One region of the Gallaecimonas kandeliae genome, then DNA from elsewhere that is predicted to be linked to it. Evidence: riboswitches for the same ligand, from Rfam matches in the RefSeq annotation. Region 1 holds a riboswitch; each other region holds the start of a gene.
The links. A riboswitch is a leader RNA that binds a small molecule or an ion and turns the genes downstream of it on or off. The one in region 1 is predicted to bind cyclic di-GMP.

Region 1 (6,558 bases):
CGCCTTCTGGCTGGCCACCATGGCCCCCACCAGGTCGTCGCTCTGGCCGGTTTCCACGGCCGACACCAGGGCGCCGGCGCTCTTCTGGTCCAAATCCACCTTGTCGATGGCCTGGGCCATGACCTGGCCGAAGGAAGCGCCTTCCTGGCCGCCCAGGCTGTTGGGGGCAATACCGGCCGCTTCGCGGCTCATCCGTTCCAGGCTCTGCAGCAAGCTGGCCTGGGTGCTGATGTTGTCGATTTTCATGTTGCTCCCTAGCCGGTGACGACCAGTTGGTTGATGTCGATGCCCTGTTCACGCATGGCGGCCAGCTTGTAGCGCAGCGCCCTGGTGGTGACCCCCAGGGCCTCGGCGGTGTTTTGGCGGTGGCCGTTGAAGCGACGCAGGGTGTCCAGCACGTGCTGGAACTCGGCGCATTTCTTGGAGGCCCGCAGGGAGCCGAAGCCGGGCTCCAGCTCGGGGACGGCGCTGCGGGGCAGCATCAGATCCTCGGGCTGCAGCACCAGGCCGCGGGCCAGGATCAGCGCCCTTTGGATGACGTTTTCCAGCTCCCGCACGTTGCCGGGCCAAGGGTGGGCCAGCAGGGCGCGGGCGGCGTCGGGGTGCAGCTCGAAACGGCTGCTATCCGCGTATTTCTCGAGGAAGTGGCGGGCCAGGGGCAGTATGTCCTCCTGGCGCTCCCGCAGGGCCGGCCAGGCCAGGGGCAGCACGTCCAGGCGGTAGAAGAGATCTTCACGGAAACGGCCCTTGGCCACCTCGGCGCGCAGATCCTTGTTGCTGGCGGCGATGATGCGCACGTCCAGCTTCACCTTCTGGTTGGAGCCCAGCTTCTCCAACTCCCGCTCCTGCAGCACCCGCAGCAGCTTGGCCTGGAGCTCCAGGGGCATCTCGGAGATCTCGTCCAGCACCAAGGTGCCGCCGTTGGCCAGCTCGAACTTGCCCACCTGGCTGGCCACGGCGCCGGTGAAGGCGCCCTTGGCGTGGCCGAAGAGGGTGGACTCGAGCATGGTCTCGGGGATGGCGGCGCAGTTCACGGCCACGTAGGGGCCTTCGGCCCGCTGGGATTGTTCGTGGATGTACTGGGCCAGGCGCTCCTTGCCGGTGCCGGACTCGCCACCGATGAGGATGGAGGCGTTGGTCTGGGCCGCCTTCTTGGCCAGCAGCAGCACCTGACGGCTGGCCTGGGAGGCCACCACCATGTTGGGAATGGGCTCAAAGAAGCTGAAGGCGTGGTTGACCACGGCCAGCAGCTGGTCGCTGTTGAAGGGTTTGAGCAGGTAGTCCATGGCGCCCTGGCGCATGGCCTCACTGGCCTTGACACTCTGGTGGGCGCGCACCAGGGTCACCAGGGCGCACTTGGGGTGGCTGCGCTTGACGCGGGCGACGAATTCGCTGAGCGGGGTGTCGAGGTCGGCGTCCACCAGTACCAGCATCGGCTGATGTTGATGGAGGCTGACCAGGGCGGTGGCGCAATCCAGGGCCCGCTCCAGGCGGTAACCGGCCGCTTCCAGCTGGCCGAAGAGAGGATCGGTGGCGCCTCTGGGGTCCACCAGCAATATGGTCTTGTTCATGAGCTCTTCCCTTTCTTGTCCTTGAGCACCCTCAAGGTGACTCGGCGGTTCAGGGCACGGGCCCTGGCGCTCTTGTTGTCGGTGGCGGGGTAACGGTCGGCGTGGGCACGGGTCTGGATCAGGCGTTTGGGCAGACCGGCTTCTACCAGGGCGGCGCGCACATCGGCGGCGCGCTCCCTGGCCAGTTGCAGGTTGGCCACATGGTCACCGGTGTCGTCCGTATAGGCGTCCACCAGCACCGCCCTGACCGCCTTGTCCAGCTGGACGTAGCGGGCCAGTTTGGCCAGTTGCTGGCGCTGGGCCAACGTCAGGCTGCGCACGCCAAGGCCGTAGTAGAGGGACTGGTCCCTGGCCTGGCGGTAGGAGATGGGGGCCTGGTGGTCCAGGCAAGTACGGAAGGCGGTGGCCGCCCCCTGCCAGTGGACACTGGGCACCTGCATCTCCCCCTGGGGCAGGGTCAGCACCGCCCAACGGCCCTTGTCCATGGCCTCCAGCAGCTCCTGGCTGGCCGGCGCCGAGAAGCGCAGCTGTGGCCCTTGCCGGGTGGCGGGATAGCGGAGGCTCTGGACAGGTTCCTGCCAGGGGGCGTTACGCCAGGACAGGCTGACCTCGGCATCGGCGCTGAGCGGCAGGCTGGGGCTGGCTTCGAAAGCCAGGTCTTCCCCCGCCCATTTCTCAAAGCGCAGTTTGCCGAAGCCCGCCACCGGCAACGCCAGGGTGCAGACGAAGGGATCGCCTTTAAATTGCCAGGCCACGTGGTCCATGGCGGGCAGGGGCGTCTTGGCCGCTAGGGACAAAAACGCCACGCCCCCCAGGCCTAGGGCCAGGGATGTTCTGTGCATTTTCATACCTCAACAGCGGAACAGGGATTGTCGGACAGGGGCGGCTAGCCCTTGGACAAGATCCAGGGTTCCGGCCCGTAACGACGGGCGGTTGAGGAAAACGCACTTTGTCCAGCTGCAACGTACATCATGATGTCGTGCCTACTCAGTTAATGGAAACGAGTAGCTGGAAAAGGCATGCCGACAGACAGGGGCACTAAGCACCCACCCATCATCAAGAGAAAGGAATGCCGTGGAAGCAGTCAAGCACATGCAGATATGCTTACCGACGCTCATCAGTATCTACTTCCGAGGCAAAGACCTCAGCTCTGGCAACCCCGCTATCATAGGAGCGAACTCCCTAAGACCGGAGGCTTTGCGTCCTGCGCTTTCGCAACAGTTTGCCTTTTTCAACAGCTAAGTATTTGGGGACAGGCCCCGCAGACTTAAACAGAATCTAAACGATTCAGGATGTAGCATATAGTTGCATCCTTGCGACGTAAAGTGCCTAGTCGTTAAAAAGATGCCACGTCGTACCAGACCTGGGCTGCAGCGCCGTTAAAAAAGCTAAACCCCTCTCCCTGTTACACTTTTCCTGCACCATCGTTGCACATTTCAACCCAAAGTCCCGACCACGTCTATGTGCATCTTCTCCGGAACCTCGTTGTAGGACAGTACCTTGAGGCCGCGGGCGAAGGTGCGGGCATAGCGGGCCAGCAGCGGCCTCAGCTGCGGCACGACCAGCAGCACCGGCGGATGGCCCTGGCGCTGCATCTCGTCCTTGAGCTGCGGCATCACCTGCTGCAGCTTGCCGAGCAGGCTGGGCTCTATGGGGAAGCTGTCCAGGGCCACCTTGCCGCCCTGCTGGGCCTGGTTAAGGGCCTTCATCAAGGTCTGCTCCAGCTTGTCGTCCAGGGTCATGGTGGTGAGCTGCTCTCGCTCCCCTATGGCCTGGCGGATCAGGCTGCGTTTGAGGGCGCAGCGCACGTCGGCGGCCAACAGCACCGGATCCTTGGTCAGCTCGCAGCTGTCGATGAGGGTGGTGGCTATGGTGCGGATATCCAGCAGGCTGACCTGGTCGGCCAGCAACTGGCGGTAGACCCGCAGCAGCTGTATGGGATTGAGCTGGGTATTGAGGCTCTCGGCCAGCTTCTCCGACAGCCCCTTGAGGCGTTCGGACAGGGCCAGGGCTTCGTCATGGCCGAAGAGCTCGTCCAGGTGTTCGCGCATCACCTTACCGAGGTGGGTGCCGATGACGGTGGCGCTGTCCACCACCGAATAGCCGAGGTTGAGGGCCTTGGATTTCTGGTCGGGGGCGATCAGCACGGCCTCCATCTGGTAGGCCGGCTCCACCGCCAGCTCGCCGTCCAGCACCCCGTAGACCTCGCCGCTCTGGATGGCCATCAGTCGCTCCGGGTCCACCTCGCCGCGGGCGACTGTGACGCCGCCGAGCTTGATGCGGTACTCGCTGGCCCCCAGTTGCAGGTTGTCGCGGATGCGCACCTCAGGCACCAGGAAGCCCATCTGTTCGGACAAGGTCTTGCGCACGCCCCGCACCCGGCCCAGCAGCTCGGCGCCCTGGTCCCTGTCCACCAACGTCACCAGCCGGTAGCCGAGGTCGATGGCCAGGGCGTCCACCTGAGGCAGATCGTCCCAGGCCAGGGGCTTTTCCTGCTGCAGCTGCTTGGCGAGATCCTCGTGGACCTGGTCCCGCTCCTCCACCTGCACCACCTGGCCCTGGCGCCAGGCGGCGAAGGCCAGCACGGCGCCAAAGCCCAGGAAAGCCAGGGTCGGCATGCCGGGAATAAGGCCCAGCACCGTCATCACCGATGCCGCCGTCCAGATCACCCTCGGCGAGGCCAGCAGCTGCTGCTGGACTTGATCGGACATCTCCGATTCGTCGTTGACCCGGGTGACTATGATGGCCGCGGCCGTGGCCAGCAGCAAGGACGGGATCTGCGCCACCAGGCCGTCGCCTATGGTCAGCAGGGCATAGAGCTTGAAGGCGTCGCCGCCGGAGAGGCCATGTTGGAAGACGCCTATGGCCAGGCCGCCCAACAGGTTGATGACCAGGATCATCAGGCCGGCGACGGCGTCGCCGCGCACGAACTTGGAGGCCCCGTCCATGGCGCCGTAGAAGTCGGCCTCGCTGGCCACTTCCTGGCGGCGCTGCTTGGCCTGGGCCTGGTCGAGGACGCCGGCGTTGAGGTCGGCGTCGATGGCCATCTGCTTGCCGGGCATGGCGTCCAAGGTGAAGCGGGCCGCCACCTCGGAGATCCGTTCGCCGCCCTTGGTGATCACCACGAAGTTGATGATCATCAGGATCACGAAGACCACCATGCCCACCACATAGTTGCCGCCGATCACCACCTCGCCGAAGGCTTGGATCACCTTACCGGCGGCGTCGGAGCCGTTGTGGCCGTTGAGCAGCACCACCCGGGTTGAGGCCACGTTCAGCGTCAGGCGCATCAGGGTGGCCACCAGCAGTATGGTGGGGAAGACCGAGAACTCCAGGGGCCGGCGGGCCGACACCGCCACCAGCAGCACCAGCACCGCCAGCACTATGTTGAAGGTGAAGAGGGTGTCGATAAGCCAAGGCGGCAGCGGCAGTATCATCATGGCCAGCACCGCCAGCAGCACCAGCGGTATGGCGGCGTAGGTTCTTGTAAAGGGCGACTTCACCTGCTTTCCCCTATCGTTTCAATGAGTCCGGGATCTGGAACACCGGCAGCGGCGCCGGCGCCCTGCCCCCTTTGGCCTTGAAGGCGTTAAGTTGCATCACGTACATCAATACCTGGGCCACGGCGTTGTAGAGGCCGGCCGGCACTTCCTGGTCCACCCGGGTGGAGTGGTAGATGGCCCGGGTCAGGGGCGGCAGCTCCAGCACCGTCTTGTTGTGCTTGTCCGCCACCTCGCGGATACGCAGGGCCAGCTCGTCGCAGCCCTTGGCGATGACGAAGGGCGCCTGGGCCTGACCGGGGTCGTATTTGATGGCCACCGCATAGTGGGTGGGGTTGGTGAGGATCACGTCCGCTTCCGGCACCCGGGCGTCGATGCGCTGGCGGCTGAGCTGCATCTGCAGCTGGCGGATGCGGCCCTTCACTTGCGGGCTGCCTTCGTTCTGCTTGTGTTCCTCTTTGACTTCCTGCTTGGTCATGCGCAGCTTCTTGAGCAGCGACCAGCGCTGGAAGGGCACGTCCAGCAAGGCGACGAGGCCGAGCGCCAGCCCCAACCAAATAAGCAGCAGCGCCACCAGGTGCAGGCCCCCCACCAGGCCCAGGGCCAGGGGCAGGCGGTTGAGGGCCAGCAGTTCGCGCCAGTGGACCCAAAGCAACGCCCCCAGCATTCCCAGCAGCAAAAAGACCTTGGCCAGGGATTTGACCAGCTCCACCAGGCTCTGGCTGGAGAACATCCGGCCGAGGCCCGACAAGGGGTTCATGCGGCTGAACTTGGGAGCCAGCCCCTTCCAGGCCAGCAGCCAGCCCCCCGGCACCAGGCCGGAGATGAAAGAAGCCAGCCACAACATCACCAGCAGCGGCAGGAAGGCGGACAGCGCCAGGCTGCCGGCGGCCTGGAGGTGGGCCAGCATCTGGCCGGGCTCTGTGGTGGCGGTGCGGTCCAGCTGGAACTGGAGCTGCATCAGGGCCTTGGCAAAGCCGCCGAAGCTTTCGGCCATGGACAGCAGCATGGCGCCGCCCAGCAACACCAGGGCCGCGCTCTGCAGTTCCTTGGAGCGGGCTATCTGCCCTTCCTTACGCGCCTTGTCCAGGCGCTGGGCCGAGGGCTGTTCCGTCTTGTCCTGGCTGCTGTGCTCGCTCAAGCCGCGCCTCCCGTCACCAGCAGCCGCATCTGGTCGAGGGCGTAGGAGGCCATCTCGGCAAAGCGCCCCGGCACCCCGGACACCGTCAGCAGCAGGCACAGCAGGCCCATGGTCAGGCCCAGGGGGAAGCCCAGGGCGAAGATGTTGAGGCTGGGGGCGGATCTGTTCATGACCCCGAAGCTGAAGTTGACCATCAGCATGGCGATGATGGCCGGCAGGGCCAGGATCAGGGCGCTGCCGAACATCCAGCCGAACAGCTCCAGAAGCCGCTGCAGATCGAGGTCGAAAAGGCCCTGGCCGGGGGGCCAGGTGAAGAAGCTCTCCACCAGCACGTCCAGCACCACCA
Region 2 (6,558 bases), 970 kb from region 1:
CAAGGGCAAGCTCAGTGGTACTGATGTCAATAATGGCGTCGCCAAGACAGCGACCGCCAGTTGCCCGCTCTGCCCGGACAACACCAACTAAAGGAAAAGGCGGGCATCAAGCCCGCCTTTTTTATTTGTGGCCCTTAGAACCACCACCTCCGGTGCTGCCGCCAGAGCTGCTGCTGCCGATGCTGACGGTAGCGCTGGCACTGCCGCCTTTGCCGTCTGAGATGCTGTAGCTGAAGCTGTCGCTGCCCTTGAAGCGCCTGCCGGGAATATAGGTGAGGGTGCCGTCGCTATTGACCAGCACCGAGCCCTTGCTGCCCTGGGTCACGGCGCTGACCGTCAGCTTGTCGCCATCGGGATCCGAGTCGTTGGCCAACACCGCTATGGTGACGCTGCTACCGCTGGTGGAGGCGCTGTCGTCCACTGCCAGGGGCGCTTGGTTGGCCGCAGCCACACTGACGGTCACGGTAGCGCTGGCACTACCGCCCTGACCATCAGAGATGCTGTAGCTGAAGCTGGTAGAGCCGCTGAAACCACTGACCGGGGTGAACAGGATAGAAGATCCCTGGATCAGGGCACTGCCGTTGACACCGCTCACCGAGCTGATGCTGAGGCTGTTGCCGTCGGGATCCGAGTCGTTGGCCAGTACCGGGATGCTGACGCCGGTACCGGCCTGGGTGCTGGCACTGTCGTTCACCGCCACGGGTGCACTGTTAGCGGCCCCTACCACGAAGGTGGCGGTGGTGGCGCCCTGAAGGCCCGAGGCGCTGGCCTGTACCGGCACATTGTAATTACCGGCCAAAGCCTGGCTGCTGGACTGGACCCAAAGCTGCACGGTGCTGCTGGCGCCAGGAGCCAAGGTCAGGGAGCTGCTGGACAGGCTACCACTCCAGCCGGTTGGCCATTGGGCCGCCAGATTGATCGTCTTGTTGCTGCAACCGGTGGCATCACCGTTGGTGACCATCAGTTGGAAACCATAGCCTTGCCCTGCCTGCATGCTGGGGCTGGTGGCCGGGCTCAGGCTAAGGGCCGGCGCCGTGGCGGTGCATTGGGCGGCCTGGGCACTCACCCAGACGGTGGCACCCTTGTCGTCCAGGGATTCCAGGCTGATCACGGCACCGGACTGGGGATCCACAAACTGCTGGCCGACGGTCAGGACGGCATCATTGAAATCGCCGAACAGGGCCGACCCCGGAGTCATGTCCAGCAATTGGCTGCTATTGGGATCACCTTCGACGACGCTGCGCACCAACAGCCCCTGGGCCACGTTAGTGGTGCTCTGCATCCAGGCGTCATAGCCCAAGGCGGGACGGTATTCCAGGTAAAGCCAGCGCTGGGCACCTGAAGCGTCGGTGCCTGCAGGTACCTTGAGGGCTTCGACCCCTTGGCCGGTATGGAAGGGAGCCAACTGATAGACACCATCGTTGGCCTGGGCAACATTGGGCTGCCAACCCAGCAGGCCTTCTTCGAAGGCGTTGAAGTAGGCCAGCTGGCTGCCCATCACGTCGTAAACGTCACCGTATTCGAGACTGCGACAATTGCCCTCTGTGACTTGATCGCAATCCAAGGCATGGGCATGGAGCAGGCCGAAGGTATGACCTATCTCATGGCTCAAGACCCTCAAGGTAGTATCGCCGTTGAGGAAGACCCTTCGGCCGGCCGAGTCCAGTATCCCCATGCCGCTCCAGCCACAACCGTTCGTGGGATGGAAGTAGAGCACCAGGCCATAATCGGCCAGGTTGTAGCCTTGGGCCTGGGCAAGGGCATTGGCCTGCTGGGCCAGGGTATCGGATTGGCACTGGCTGCTGTCCAGGGAGACGGTAAGCCAGCTGCTGTCCACGTCACCGCTGAACCAGACCTTGTCGCCAGAGGCGTCACGATAAAAGGCATCGTTCTGGTTAAAGACCAGGTCCTGCAGCTGGGCTGCCGTCCAAGGTTTGTTGTCAGGGGCGTCTTGGAAGTTGACCATCAACACCAGGGTGCGTTGTTCCCCTATGGCGGGCAGCACCTGGGCCTGGGTAGGCAAACTTGATGAGAGCAGGGCTCCGAGGGCCAGCAGTTGGGCAGTCTTGCTGAGAAAGTGGCTAACCAGTTTCAATGGGATCTCCTCCAGCACAGGGAGAAAGATCCTCAGCAGGCTAAGGCCCGAGAAGGGGATACTCTCTTTCGGCGGCCTGGCGATCCACTAGGGACCCATGGCTTTGCGCCCTCCGGTTACCCGAAGTTTGCCTTTTACAGGAGAGGATCTTTCTGCAATTTTCACAGGCCCGGGAGATTCCGCTCCACACCGCTCAGCACGCCTTGAAAAAGACCCCTGCCGAAGGCTGAGCTTGCCGAGTTCGGTCAAGCAAGCGAGGGGGACTCTAACACGCCAAAACTGAACGAAAAACATACAGGCCTCTCCCTAAAGAACCCCGCCATGCCTAGTTATTACAGGCTCCAAGGCCAGGCCATTCGGCTAACTTCATGAGTTGCTTAAGCAAAACGAAGAACAGGGCCTGTTTCATCGATGTCCGGCCGTCGTTTCAGGAATTTATTGATTTGAGAAAGCCATCACAGGGCCCTTTTCCTTCCGTAAACCATATGGTAAGTGATTGTTTCTTAAGTGAAACAGCAACTTCGTTATAACTATTTGATTTTACTTACTTTTACTTAATTTCTTGGAAAACTGTCAGCTTGGTGAAACAGCTGAAGCCTGACTGTGGGGATGAACGGCTTTTTCAACTTGGATTAAAAATCGAGAGGGGAGTGCAATATTTACCGCTTGGTTCTGGGCTTGTACTCGTCCCACAGCGTGACATGGGGCTCTTCCAACAGCTCCAGCAGCGTCTGATAGCTCCAGATCAACAGGGTCCTATGGGGTATGGCCGGCTCCTCCAGCATGGCCGCCAACCTCGCCAGCTTACGCCTTTGTTTGCTTTGCTCTTGCGGTGTCATGGGGGTTACCGGTGCCTAAACCGAAAAAAGTGAGGCAATCTTTAAGCCAAAAAATCAACTTGCTGATTTTTAAAAAGAAATGAACAGAGAGGCGAGTCAGATCACATCACTGTCTCGCCATTGAAACAACAAAGGGTCAATTAAGGCCATGCTTGTCCAGCAGGCGGTACAGGGTCACCCTGGATACGCCCAGCAGCCGGGCAGCCTCGGAGACATTGTGCTGGCTGTGGGCCATGGACAGTATCACCGCCTCCCTTTCGGCCTGATGCCGAGCCTGCTCCAGGCTGATGACCGCCTTCTGTTGTTCCTGGCTCTCCAAGCCCAGATCTTCGGCACTGATCAACTTGTTTTCGCTCATCACCAGGGCCCTGCGGATGCGGTTGATCATCTCCCGCACATTGCCTGGCCAACTGTGCTGGCTGATGGCCATCAGTGCCTGTTGGCTGAATCCCTTGGCTTTGGCGTTATGGTCCAGGCTGAATTTCTGGAAATAGAAGCGGGCCAGCAGTTCCACGTCGCCAGGCCTTTCCCGCAACGGCGGCACCTGCATGTGCAGCACGTTGAGCCGGTAGTAAAGGTCTTCCCGGAAACGCCCCTTGGCGACGGCATCCTCCAAGTCCACATGGGTGGCTGCGATGACCCGGACATCAATGGGAATGCTCTCCTCTCCCCCCACCCGCTCTATGGTGCCTTCCTGGAGGAAGCGCAGCAGGTTGACCTGAAGCTCCAGGGGCAGATCGCCGATTTCATCCAGAAAGAGGGTGCCCCCTTGGGCAGTTTCAAATCGGCCAATCTTGCGCCGCAGGGCACCGGTGAAAGCCCCCTTCTCATGCCCGAACAATTCGGACTGGATCAGGGTATCGGGCAAGGCACCGCAATTGACGGCCACGAAAGGGCCACGGTGGCGGTTGGAGCGCTGATGGATGGCGCGGGCGATAAGTTCCTTGCCGGTGCCGCTCTCACCGCGGATAAGGACAGGGGCTTCGACTGCGGCCACTTTCCGTATCTGCTGGAAAACCTGCATGATGGCGGGGCTGGCCCCCACCATCTGGCATTCGTCCAAACTGGACAACTGCCGCTCCCCCATCTCCCGCAGCTTGGTGATGCCATAGGCATGGCCCAGGGTGGCTTTGAGATAGTTGGATTTGTCATCGAGAGGCAGGGTGTAGAAGTCGTAGCAGTTTTCGTAGATGAGCCGGCAGAAGTCCTGGTCATTGAGGTCCTCGGCGCTGACGAGCACTATCCAGGCCGGGGCGTTGACGTCGCAGAGCACATCTTCGAGCTCTTCCTTTTGCCGCTCCCCCAACTGGCAAGCCCTGGCGATACCCACCTGGTAACCGTTCTCGGCCAGCATGGCCCTGGCGCGGGCAGGACTGGTGGCCTTGTCGAGGTGCCACCCCGCCAAATCTATCCCCCCTTCTTGAGGGACCAGGTCCAGAAACAAGGCTTTTCGCTGACCTTCCTCTCCCTGGCTCGGCCATTCTCTTTGGATGTTATTCACGAGACTTCCTGACGCAGGGGCCTGACTTCCCAAGTTTAGTCCACCTAACCCGCTATCTTACTGGCCTCAAGAGGCGTTCACGTTTTGTTCATTCCCCCACCAAAATGCCAAGTTGAAGATCCGCACTTATAGTTGAAGGGAATTCCCATGCCGGTTTGCATGCCATGTACAACAGTTACTTCGGGCTGACGGAAGCGCCCTTTTCCATAGCGCCGGATCCCCGCTACCTGTACCTGAGCGAGCAGCACAAGGAGGCATTGGCCCACCTGCTTTACGGTATCCGTAACGACAATGGTTTCGTGCTGCTGACAGGGGAAGTGGGAACAGGCAAGACCACTGTCTGCCGCAGCCTGCTGGACAGCCTGGGCCCCAAGACAGATCTGGCCTTCATCCTCAATCCCAAGTATTCGGTATTGGAACTGTTGGCCGCCATCTGCGACGAGTTGGGCATTCCCTATCCTCCCGGCGAGCGCTGGCTCAAGGTCTACATAGATGCCCTCAACAACCACCTGCTGCGCAGCCATGCCGAGGGCCGCCAGACGGTACTGATCATCGACGAAGCCCAAAACCTGTCCAGCGACGTACTGGAGCAACTGCGGTTGCTGACCAACCTGGAAACCAACAGCCGCAAGTTGCTGCAGATCATCTTGCTGGGCCAACCCGAACTGCTGGACATGTTGGCCAAGCCGGAACTGCGCCAACTGGCCCAGCGGATCACGGCCCGTTTCCACCTTGGTCCCTTGTCCCAGAGGGAAATGCAGGCCTATGTCCAACACAGGTTGACGGTGGCGGGTGTGGAAAGACCCCTTTTCACCAGGAGGGCCCTGCACCGCCTTTACGCCTTGTCCCAGGGGATCCCCAGGGTCATCAACCTGCTTTGCGACCGGGCCTTGCTGGGCACCTATGTGCAGCGCCGCAGCAGAGTCGGCACCGCGACACTTAAACAGGCGGCCAAGGAACTGCGGGGCCACCAGCGGCCGCCGGCCTGGCGCCCCTGGGCCCTGGGTGCCTTGGCACTGGCATTGCTGGCCGTCGCCCTGGTGCTTTGGCAGCCAAGGTTGTGGCCCAGCCTACCAACGGCCAGTGCCGAGCCCAAGCCGCTTCCCGCCAAGCCACAGCAACAAGCCAGCCAAGAGGCGGCCTCAGTACCTGCCCCCATAGTAGAGGCACCACCGCCGGCCGCCCCCCAAGATCCCTGGCAATGGCCTGAACACATCCCTTTGCCCCTCAGCCAGGCCATCGCCTTTCGCACCTTGTTCAAGCAGTGGCATCTCGACTACAAGCCCGCCGCCCAACCGGCCCCCTGCCAATTTGCCAAGGAACAGGGACTGGGCTGCTTGATCGCCGACGGCGACTGGCAGGCCCTGGCCGCCTATAACCGACCGGCCGTGCTGCAGGTGGAGGGGGAGCAGGGCCAAAGCTTCTACCTGACCCTGCTCTCCATCGAGGGGGATAAAGTGAAAGTGCTTGTCGCCGACCAACAGTTTGAGATGCCGAGTGACGAACTCAGAAGCCACTGGCAGGGCAACTACAGCCTGCTGTGGCGGCTCCCTCCCGGTTACGACCAACCGCTACGCCCCGGCAGCCAAGGGCTGGCGGTAGCTTGGCTGGAGCATCAGATGGCGGCGATCAATCAAAGGCAGGAACGAAAACTGCCTGAAGCTACCTATGATTTCGTGCTGTTTCGGGATGTAAAGGCTTTTCAATTCAAGGAAGGCCTGGCGGCGGACGGCGTGGTAGGCCCTGAAACCAGCATGCGGCTGACCGCCCTGACCGACGGTAGCGTGCCATTGCTGGCGGCGCCGGAGGGCTGACCATGTCCTACATACTGGATGTCCTCAAGCAATCGGAACGCCAACGCCAGGAGGGCCAACCTGGGGCCAACCTGGTGGTAGAGCCATTGGTGGTAGAAACCCAAAACGAAGAGAACTGGCTGCCAAGGCCCTTTCATCTGCTGTGGTTGTTGCTGTTTCCCCTTATTTACCTGCTGTGGCCGGATACGCCTGTCCACCAACCAGAGGCAAGAACCCAGCCCAGCGCGGCCCAACATGCCCAGTCCCAGGTAAGGAAAGCACCGGTAAGCCCCTTGAAGGACAAACCCCAAACCGCCGCCGTCCCAACCA
Region 3 (6,558 bases), 970 kb from region 1:
CATTGGAGTCGAAGGCATTGGTGCCGTGGGCAGTAATGGTGTCGGTATGGCTGGTCTGGGTGGTGGAGGTCAGGGTGTACTTGAAGGCCAGCTGTTCGCCGGGCAGCAAGGTGCCGGTGAAGGGAGGCTCTCCTGTGTCGACCACACCGTCCTTGTTGCTGTCGTAGACCACGGTGAACAGCGACGGATTCAGAACACTATCGGTCAGGTTGACGTTAACCAACTTGATATTACCGGTATTGGTGGCATGGCCGGTGATCTCGGCCCTGAAGGTGTCGCCGTTATCCAGGAAGGCTTCGCAGGCCTTGGCGGCGGATATGGCGGCATTGCCTGTAGCCGTACAGTTGGCGGTGGCATTGTCGGACAACAGCTCGGCCCCATATTGGTCATAGGCTTTGAGCACTATGGTGTCGCTGAAGTCCAGGCTGCTTAATGGCCCAGAGACGTCATAGTGGCCCTCAAAGCGGGCTGTCTGCTGGGCTCCCAGGTTGAAGCTGGCGGTGGCTGTACCCAGGCCTGACAGGCTGCCAGGGGTGCTGTCGCCGGCGGTGCAGATGCCGTCAGAACCGGGAGCGGAGTTGCCTTCGTCCCAATCGTCGAAGCAGACCTTGTCGATCACGGCGCCGGGCTGGCTGTCACTCAACTTCATGTCAAGGGCCAGGCCGCCGGTGTTGCTGGCGTTGCCGTAGAAGGTCACCGACACCTTGTCGCCGGCTTCGTTGATGGTGGCCTTGCAGTCCTTGCTGACGTTGATGCTGCAAACGTCGAAGTCGCCGATCACGAAGTCCTTGAGGGTGGCGGTTTCAGACCGTGAAGAGCGGGTTTCCGCCAGGAAGCTGCTGAGGCAGGGGGTGCTGCCCAGCAGTTGGGTGACGTTGATCCCCCCTTCGAAGAAGGTCTCATAGGGCATGTCGCTGGTGCTCAGGCCGCCTTTGGGGGTGTAGTCCCAGGGCGGGTTGGGGATGGGGTCCAGGTTGGTGATGGCGCAGGCCAGCTTGTTGTCGGTGCCGTCGCAGAGGGCATTGCCGCCCATCTCCGAGGTATAGATCTGGTCCAGGGGGCCTATGCTGTGGCCGTCGCTGTCCAGGTTGCCGTCGCCGTCATAGTCGTCGGGATCCCATTCATAGGCCTTGATGACCGGCATGGCCCCAGAGGCTTGGGGATATTCCACCAGCACCAGCAGATCGCCGGGGCCCGCAGCTGACATTTTCACATGAACACCGTCGAACTGGCTGGCGCCATTCTTGGAGATCTTGTTCTGGAAGAACCAGAAGCCGGCAAAGGCGTCACCAGAGTTGTCGTAGCGATCCAGGCCGAAGTAGATGATGAGATCCCCTTTCTTATGGGGACCACTATCAACGGGGTTGATGTAGGCGGCGGCATAGGCGTTGGTGATGTCGTCCTTGTCGGGCACGCCACCGTCCTTGTACCACCAGTTGTTGACGTCATAGATGTCCTTGGAGCCCCCTTTCCAGTAGATGGTCTCTGGGCTGGGGTCGGCCAGGACGCCGGTGAAGGCGATGGGGGAGCCGCCGCCACCATAGAGGGTATCCCAGTCGTCACCGGCAACGGCGCCGTTCTCGGCAGTGTTACCGTCCAGTTCAAAGAGCCCTATGCCGTCTACCGCTGGAACAGGGTAGGCCGTCAGCAGGGCGGCTGAGATCAAGGCTCCCAGCCCCAAGCCTTTGAAGCTTATCAATCTGCGTTTCATCTTCCACCTCCGGTGCCACGGATGGATGGTTCGGGCTGGATCCTGAATACCTTTTCCCTGGTGGGGAGGGGGCAGTTTCCAGCAATCAGAGGGCCGGACCCTGCTGGGTCCGACTCGGTGAAAGAGAACAGCAACGACTGTGCCTTAAATTTAAACGATTGATTTTTATTGTTTTTATTGGTTTGAACTCGGCTTTCGGCGATGTTCTGTATACCTTGCCTTACAGGTCACAGAGTCGCTGGAACCTAAGCCATTGTGAACCATGAATTTCGGCCAAAATAGAAGCGTTTCAGCAACTTAACAGTGCCAAAAAGTGGGCTGTGATGGCTTTCGCAAATTGGCAAATTGTCTTGCTGGGATTGACGATGGGGCACTGCTCTTGGTCATCACTCTTTTGCTTAAGCAACTCATGAAGTTAGCTGAGTGGACAGGCCTTGGTGCCAGTAATAACTAGGCATGGAGGGGTTTTTTAGGGAGTGGTCTGTATATTTTTCGTTCAGTTTTGGCGTGTTAGAGTCCCTCCCGCTTGCTTGACCAAACTCGGCAAGCTCAGCCTTCGGCAGGGGCCTTTTCCAAGGCGTGCTGAGCGGTGTGGAGCGGAATCTCCCGGGCCTGTGAAAATTGCAGAAAGATCCTCTCCTGTAAAAGGCAAACTTCGGGTAACCGGAGGGCGCAAAGCCATGGGTCCCTAGTGGATCGCCAGGCCGCCGAAAGAGAGTATCCCCTTCTCGGGCCTTAGCCTGCTGAGGATCTTTCTCCTTACTTTGGAGGAGATCCCTTGAGTACAGCCATTCTCTTCAATAAAAAGCTTCTGCTGAGTGGCTTAGTGGCCGCCCCACTTTTCGCTCTGCAGGCCCAGGCAGTCACCCGCCCCTCGATGGGGGAGCAGAAGACCCTGGTCATCTTGGCCAACTACTCTGATGACACCTCCACTCCCTGGACTCAGGACCAGATCAGGCAAAATGCCTTTGGCACCGCCAGCGATTTCTTCTACGAGAACTCCGAAGGCCAAACCTGGCTGACTGGCGATGTGGTGGGTTACTACACCCTAGCCCTCACCAGCGCGCAGTGTGGCTCCCAGGACCTGGGTAGCCAAGCCATACAACTGGCCAAGAATGACGGGGTCGATGTCGGGGCTTACAAGCGGGTTGTGATCGCCACCCCCTACAGCTCAAGTTGCTCCTATGGCGGCGTTTCCGGCGTCGGTTCTGGCACTGTCCATCTCAACGGGCGGGTCGGCTGGGAAAGTTTTGCCCATGAGCTTGGCCACAACCTGGGGATCTACCATTCCCATGGCTTGCAGTGCGGCAGCCAGCCCCTGGGTTCCAGTTGCAGCAACGACGAGTACGGCGATACCTATGATGTGATGGGCCGTGGCTACGGCGACTACACCGCCTTCCAGAAGGACAGGCTGGGCTGGCTGAGCCAGGCCGATATCGACACGGCAACGGGTTCCGGGGTCTACCAGCTGAACCCCGCCGGTGACACCATGACGCCTGGCGTCAAGACGGTGCGTATTCCCAAGGGGATCGACCCCGCTACCGGCAACCAGGCCTGGTACTTTGTAGAATTCCGCCAGGATCAGGGCTTTGACAGCTACAACACGGCCGTTTCCAAGGGCGTGGTGATCCACAGTGCCGTTCAAGGCGTCGGTGACAGCAGCTACCTGCTGGACATGAATGATTCCAGCTTCTGGAGTCCCGATCTGGGGCTGGGCAGCACCTTCAGCGACCCTGATACCGGTGTCAGCATCACCACCCAATATGCGGGCCCTGGCTATGCCGAGGTGCTGGTCGACACTACCCAGACCGGCAAGGGCTTCCAGTGCCAGCTGCATCAACCCAGCATCAGCATCACCCCTGGTGCCAGCCAGCAAGTGACTGCAGGGACCAGGGTCAGCTACAGCATCAGCGTCACCAACAACGACGACCCCAACTGCGGCAACAACACCTTCTCCATGGACGTGCCCCTGCCTGATGGCTGGTCTGCCAGCATCTTTGGCCGCGACCAGACCCTGGCCCCAGGCGCAACGGGCACTGCTACCCTGATGGTGACTTCGGATGCCAATGCGGCAGGTGGCACCTATCCGTTGAATGTCTCCGTTTTCAGTGGTGCCTACGGTGACATCGCTACGGCGAGCTACGTGATTGCTGGCGGCAGCAGCAACCAGGCGCCCGTAGCCCAGGCTGACAGCGCCTCTACCAATGCCGGTACTGCGGTAAGCATTGCTGTGCTGGCCAATGACTCCGACCCTGACGGCGACACCTTGACCATCACTGGTACCAGCGGTGTCAACGGCAGTGCCGTGATCCAGGGGGGCAACATCGTCTTCACCCCGGCCAGCGGTTTCAGCGGTAACACCAGCTTCAACTACAGCATCAGCGACGGCAAAGGCGGCACCGCCAGCGCCACTGTCACTGTCAGTGTGGCTGCCGCCAACCAAGCCCCCGTTGCGGTGAACGACAGCGCTTCCACCAATGCCGGTACTGCGGTGAGCATCCCGGTGTTGGCCAACGATTCCGACCCTGACGGTGATACCCTGACCATCACGTCCGTAAGCGGTGGTAACGGCAGCGCCAGCATCCAGGGCGGCAACATTGTCTTCACCCCGGCCAGCAGCTTCAGCGGCACCACCAGCTTCAACTACAGCATCAGCGACGGCAAAGGCGGCTCCGCCAGCGCCACTGTCACCGTGAGCGTGGCTGCGGTTAACCATGCCCCTGTGGCAGTGAACGACAGCGCTTCTACCAATGCCGGTACTGCGGTGAGCATCCCTGTTCTGGCCAACGACTATGACCAGGACGGCGACAGCCTGACCATCACTTCCACCAGCGGTGGCAACGGTAGCCTCAGTGTTCAGGGTGGCTATATCGTCTTCACCCCGGCCAGCAGCTTTAGCGGTAGCACCAGCTTCAGCTACCAGATCAGCGACGGTAAAGGTGCCAGTGCCAGTGCCACCGTTACCGTCAGCGTGGCTGCGGCCAACCATGCGCCTGTGGCGGTGAACGACAGCGCCTCTGTCAGCAGCGGCAGCAGCGTTACCATCACAGTGCTGGGCAACGACTACGACCAGGACGGCGACAGCCTCAAGGTCACCGGTATTAACCAGGGCAGCAAGGGCTCGGTGATCCTGAACGGCGACGGCACCCTGACCTACTACCCGGGCAACCGCTTCAAGGGCAGCGACAGCTTCAGCTATCAAATCAGCGACGGTAAAGGCGGCACCGCCAGCGCTACCGTCAGCATCGGCAGCCTGAGCAGTGGCGGCAGCGGTGGCGGCGGCAAGGGCAAAAGCGGCAAATAAAAAAACGGCGGGTTGAACCCGCCGTTTTTTATTGGCTCATGCCTTCTCAGGGGCAGAGCAGGTTGTTGTTGTAAGAGTCGAAGATACCGGCCAACTGGTTTGCCAGCGCCGCACGCTCAGGTGTGTAGGCGCTGCCACCGGCATTCTTGCCCTTGGGTTTGACCAGGTAGTCGCCGGTGCCGTTGAACCCGATCTCTGCCAGCAGGGCGGCTGCTTGTACTGCGGCGTCGGTGACGGCGGGGCAGCTGCCTGCACCGGCATTGACGTTCAGCAGGTAGCCCACGTACTGGGCGGCCAGGCCGTAGGCCGGGTCACCGGCTTTTTTCTTGCCATCTCTGACCAGGGTCGGGTCGGCTATGTCACGCTTGTCGAGCAGGTCGACAGCCACGGCACAGTCGGGATCCGGGATGGTCGGGTCGGCGTCGCCGATGACGAAGCCAGACCAGAGGGTGATGGGCAGGTTTTCGTCCAGCACCGCTTCTTGATGGCCTCTGCCGTCACAGGATGTCCAGTTCTTCCAGTAGCCGATGGTCCGTGCTGAGCCTCCGGGAGGCGGTACGTCATCGATATGGAAGTGCCTGGTTTCACCGGGGCTCAAGGTGAAGTTGATGCACTCGGTTGAGTTATCAACGTTCGGGTCACCGCCGCCCGGTACGAACCAGGTATCGCCGTCCAGGCTGTTGTTGCTCCAGCCGGGCAGCATGTTGGTTTCGCAGAAGGCGTAAGTGACGGGCGTAGTCCCGTTGTCGTAGATCCGCAGCTTGGCCATGCCATTGACGTCCACGCAGTAACTGCTGCTGCCGGAGCAGCTGAAGTCGACTGCTTCACCCAAGGCCTGGGGCCCTGTGGCGGTGGCGGTGGCAATGGCTGCGCCTGTGCCGTCGCCCAAACGGATCTCGAAGGTGTACTGGTCACCGTTGGCCAGGGGTTGGCCGCTGACGGTCTTGACCACATCCGCCATGCCACGCTGCACGTTGTAGAAGGTGCAGGTGACGACCTCACCATTGTTCAGGTCGATGTTGCTGACGGGCGAGCCGTCATCACATTCGGCACCGCTGAGATCCCAACCGTCGGGGGTCAGTTCACTGACGTTGTAACTGCCAGGTACCAGCCAACCGGACTCGTTGCTTTGACCATGCATCAGGAAGAAGTTTGCCTGGTAACTGCTGGCAAATTCGAAGGACTGCCCGGTATCGGTCGGGTCAGCATCCTTGACGATGATGATCTTGCCGCGTTTGCGGTTGGTGAAGGTACAGGTGACGGTTTCACCGTCGTCCACGCTGATGGTGGCGACTCGGTTGTTCAAGTCAACCGAGGTCGGGACATTGTTGACACCGCCTTTGGGGTCATCACATTGCAGGTCGATGAGGTCGTAGCCCTTAAGCAGGGGATCGTCCTCGGTCACGCTGTAGACCCCGGCAGTCACGTTGTTGAAGGTGATGCTGTTGGGGTTCAGCGAGGTGGTATCGAGGCTGAATGTGGGAGCAATGCTGGCACCACCGGTAGAGCTGTAGCCGAAGCTGTCGGTACCGCCGATGGAGTG

Region 2: it holds a riboswitch for cyclic di-GMP, as region 1 does, so the genes downstream of both, PVT67_RS18675 (Ig-like domain-containing protein) here and PVT67_RS04515 (OmpA family protein) in region 1, are expected to answer to the same signal.
Region 3: it holds a riboswitch for cyclic di-GMP, as region 1 does, so the genes downstream of both, PVT67_RS18685 (Ig-like domain-containing protein) here and PVT67_RS04515 (OmpA family protein) in region 1, are expected to answer to the same signal.

The regions. Positions count from the first base shown of each region.
Region 1 is NZ_CP118480.1:937,624-944,181, reverse strand. It holds gene fliE (flagellar hook-basal body complex protein FliE) at 1-246, opposite strand, end outside; gene PVT67_RS04520 (sigma-54-dependent transcriptional regulator) at 255-1,571, opposite strand; gene PVT67_RS04515 (OmpA family protein) at 1,568-2,413, opposite strand; cyclic di-GMP riboswitch class I at 2,721-2,808, opposite strand; gene flhA (flagellar biosynthesis protein FlhA) at 3,008-5,074, opposite strand; gene flhB (flagellar biosynthesis protein FlhB) at 5,085-6,212, opposite strand; gene fliR (flagellar biosynthetic protein FliR) at 6,209-6,558, opposite strand, start outside.
Region 2 is NZ_CP118480.1:3,801,349-3,807,906, reverse strand. It holds gene PVT67_RS18680 (COG1361 family protein) at 1-91, shown strand, start outside; gene PVT67_RS18675 (Ig-like domain-containing protein) at 122-2,095, opposite strand; cyclic di-GMP riboswitch class I at 2,163-2,237, opposite strand; gene PVT67_RS18670 (hypothetical protein) at 2,755-2,880, opposite strand; gene PVT67_RS18665 (sigma-54 dependent transcriptional regulator) at 3,071-4,339, opposite strand; gene PVT67_RS18660 (ExeA family protein) at 4,600-6,249, shown strand; gene PVT67_RS18655 (general secretion pathway protein GspB) at 6,252-6,558, shown strand, end outside.
Region 3 is NZ_CP118480.1:3,808,328-3,814,885, forward strand. It holds gene PVT67_RS18680 (COG1361 family protein) at 1-1,711, opposite strand, end outside; cyclic di-GMP riboswitch class I at 2,349-2,423, shown strand; gene PVT67_RS18685 (Ig-like domain-containing protein) at 2,490-5,015, shown strand; gene PVT67_RS18690 (MSCRAMM family protein) at 5,062-6,558, opposite strand, start outside.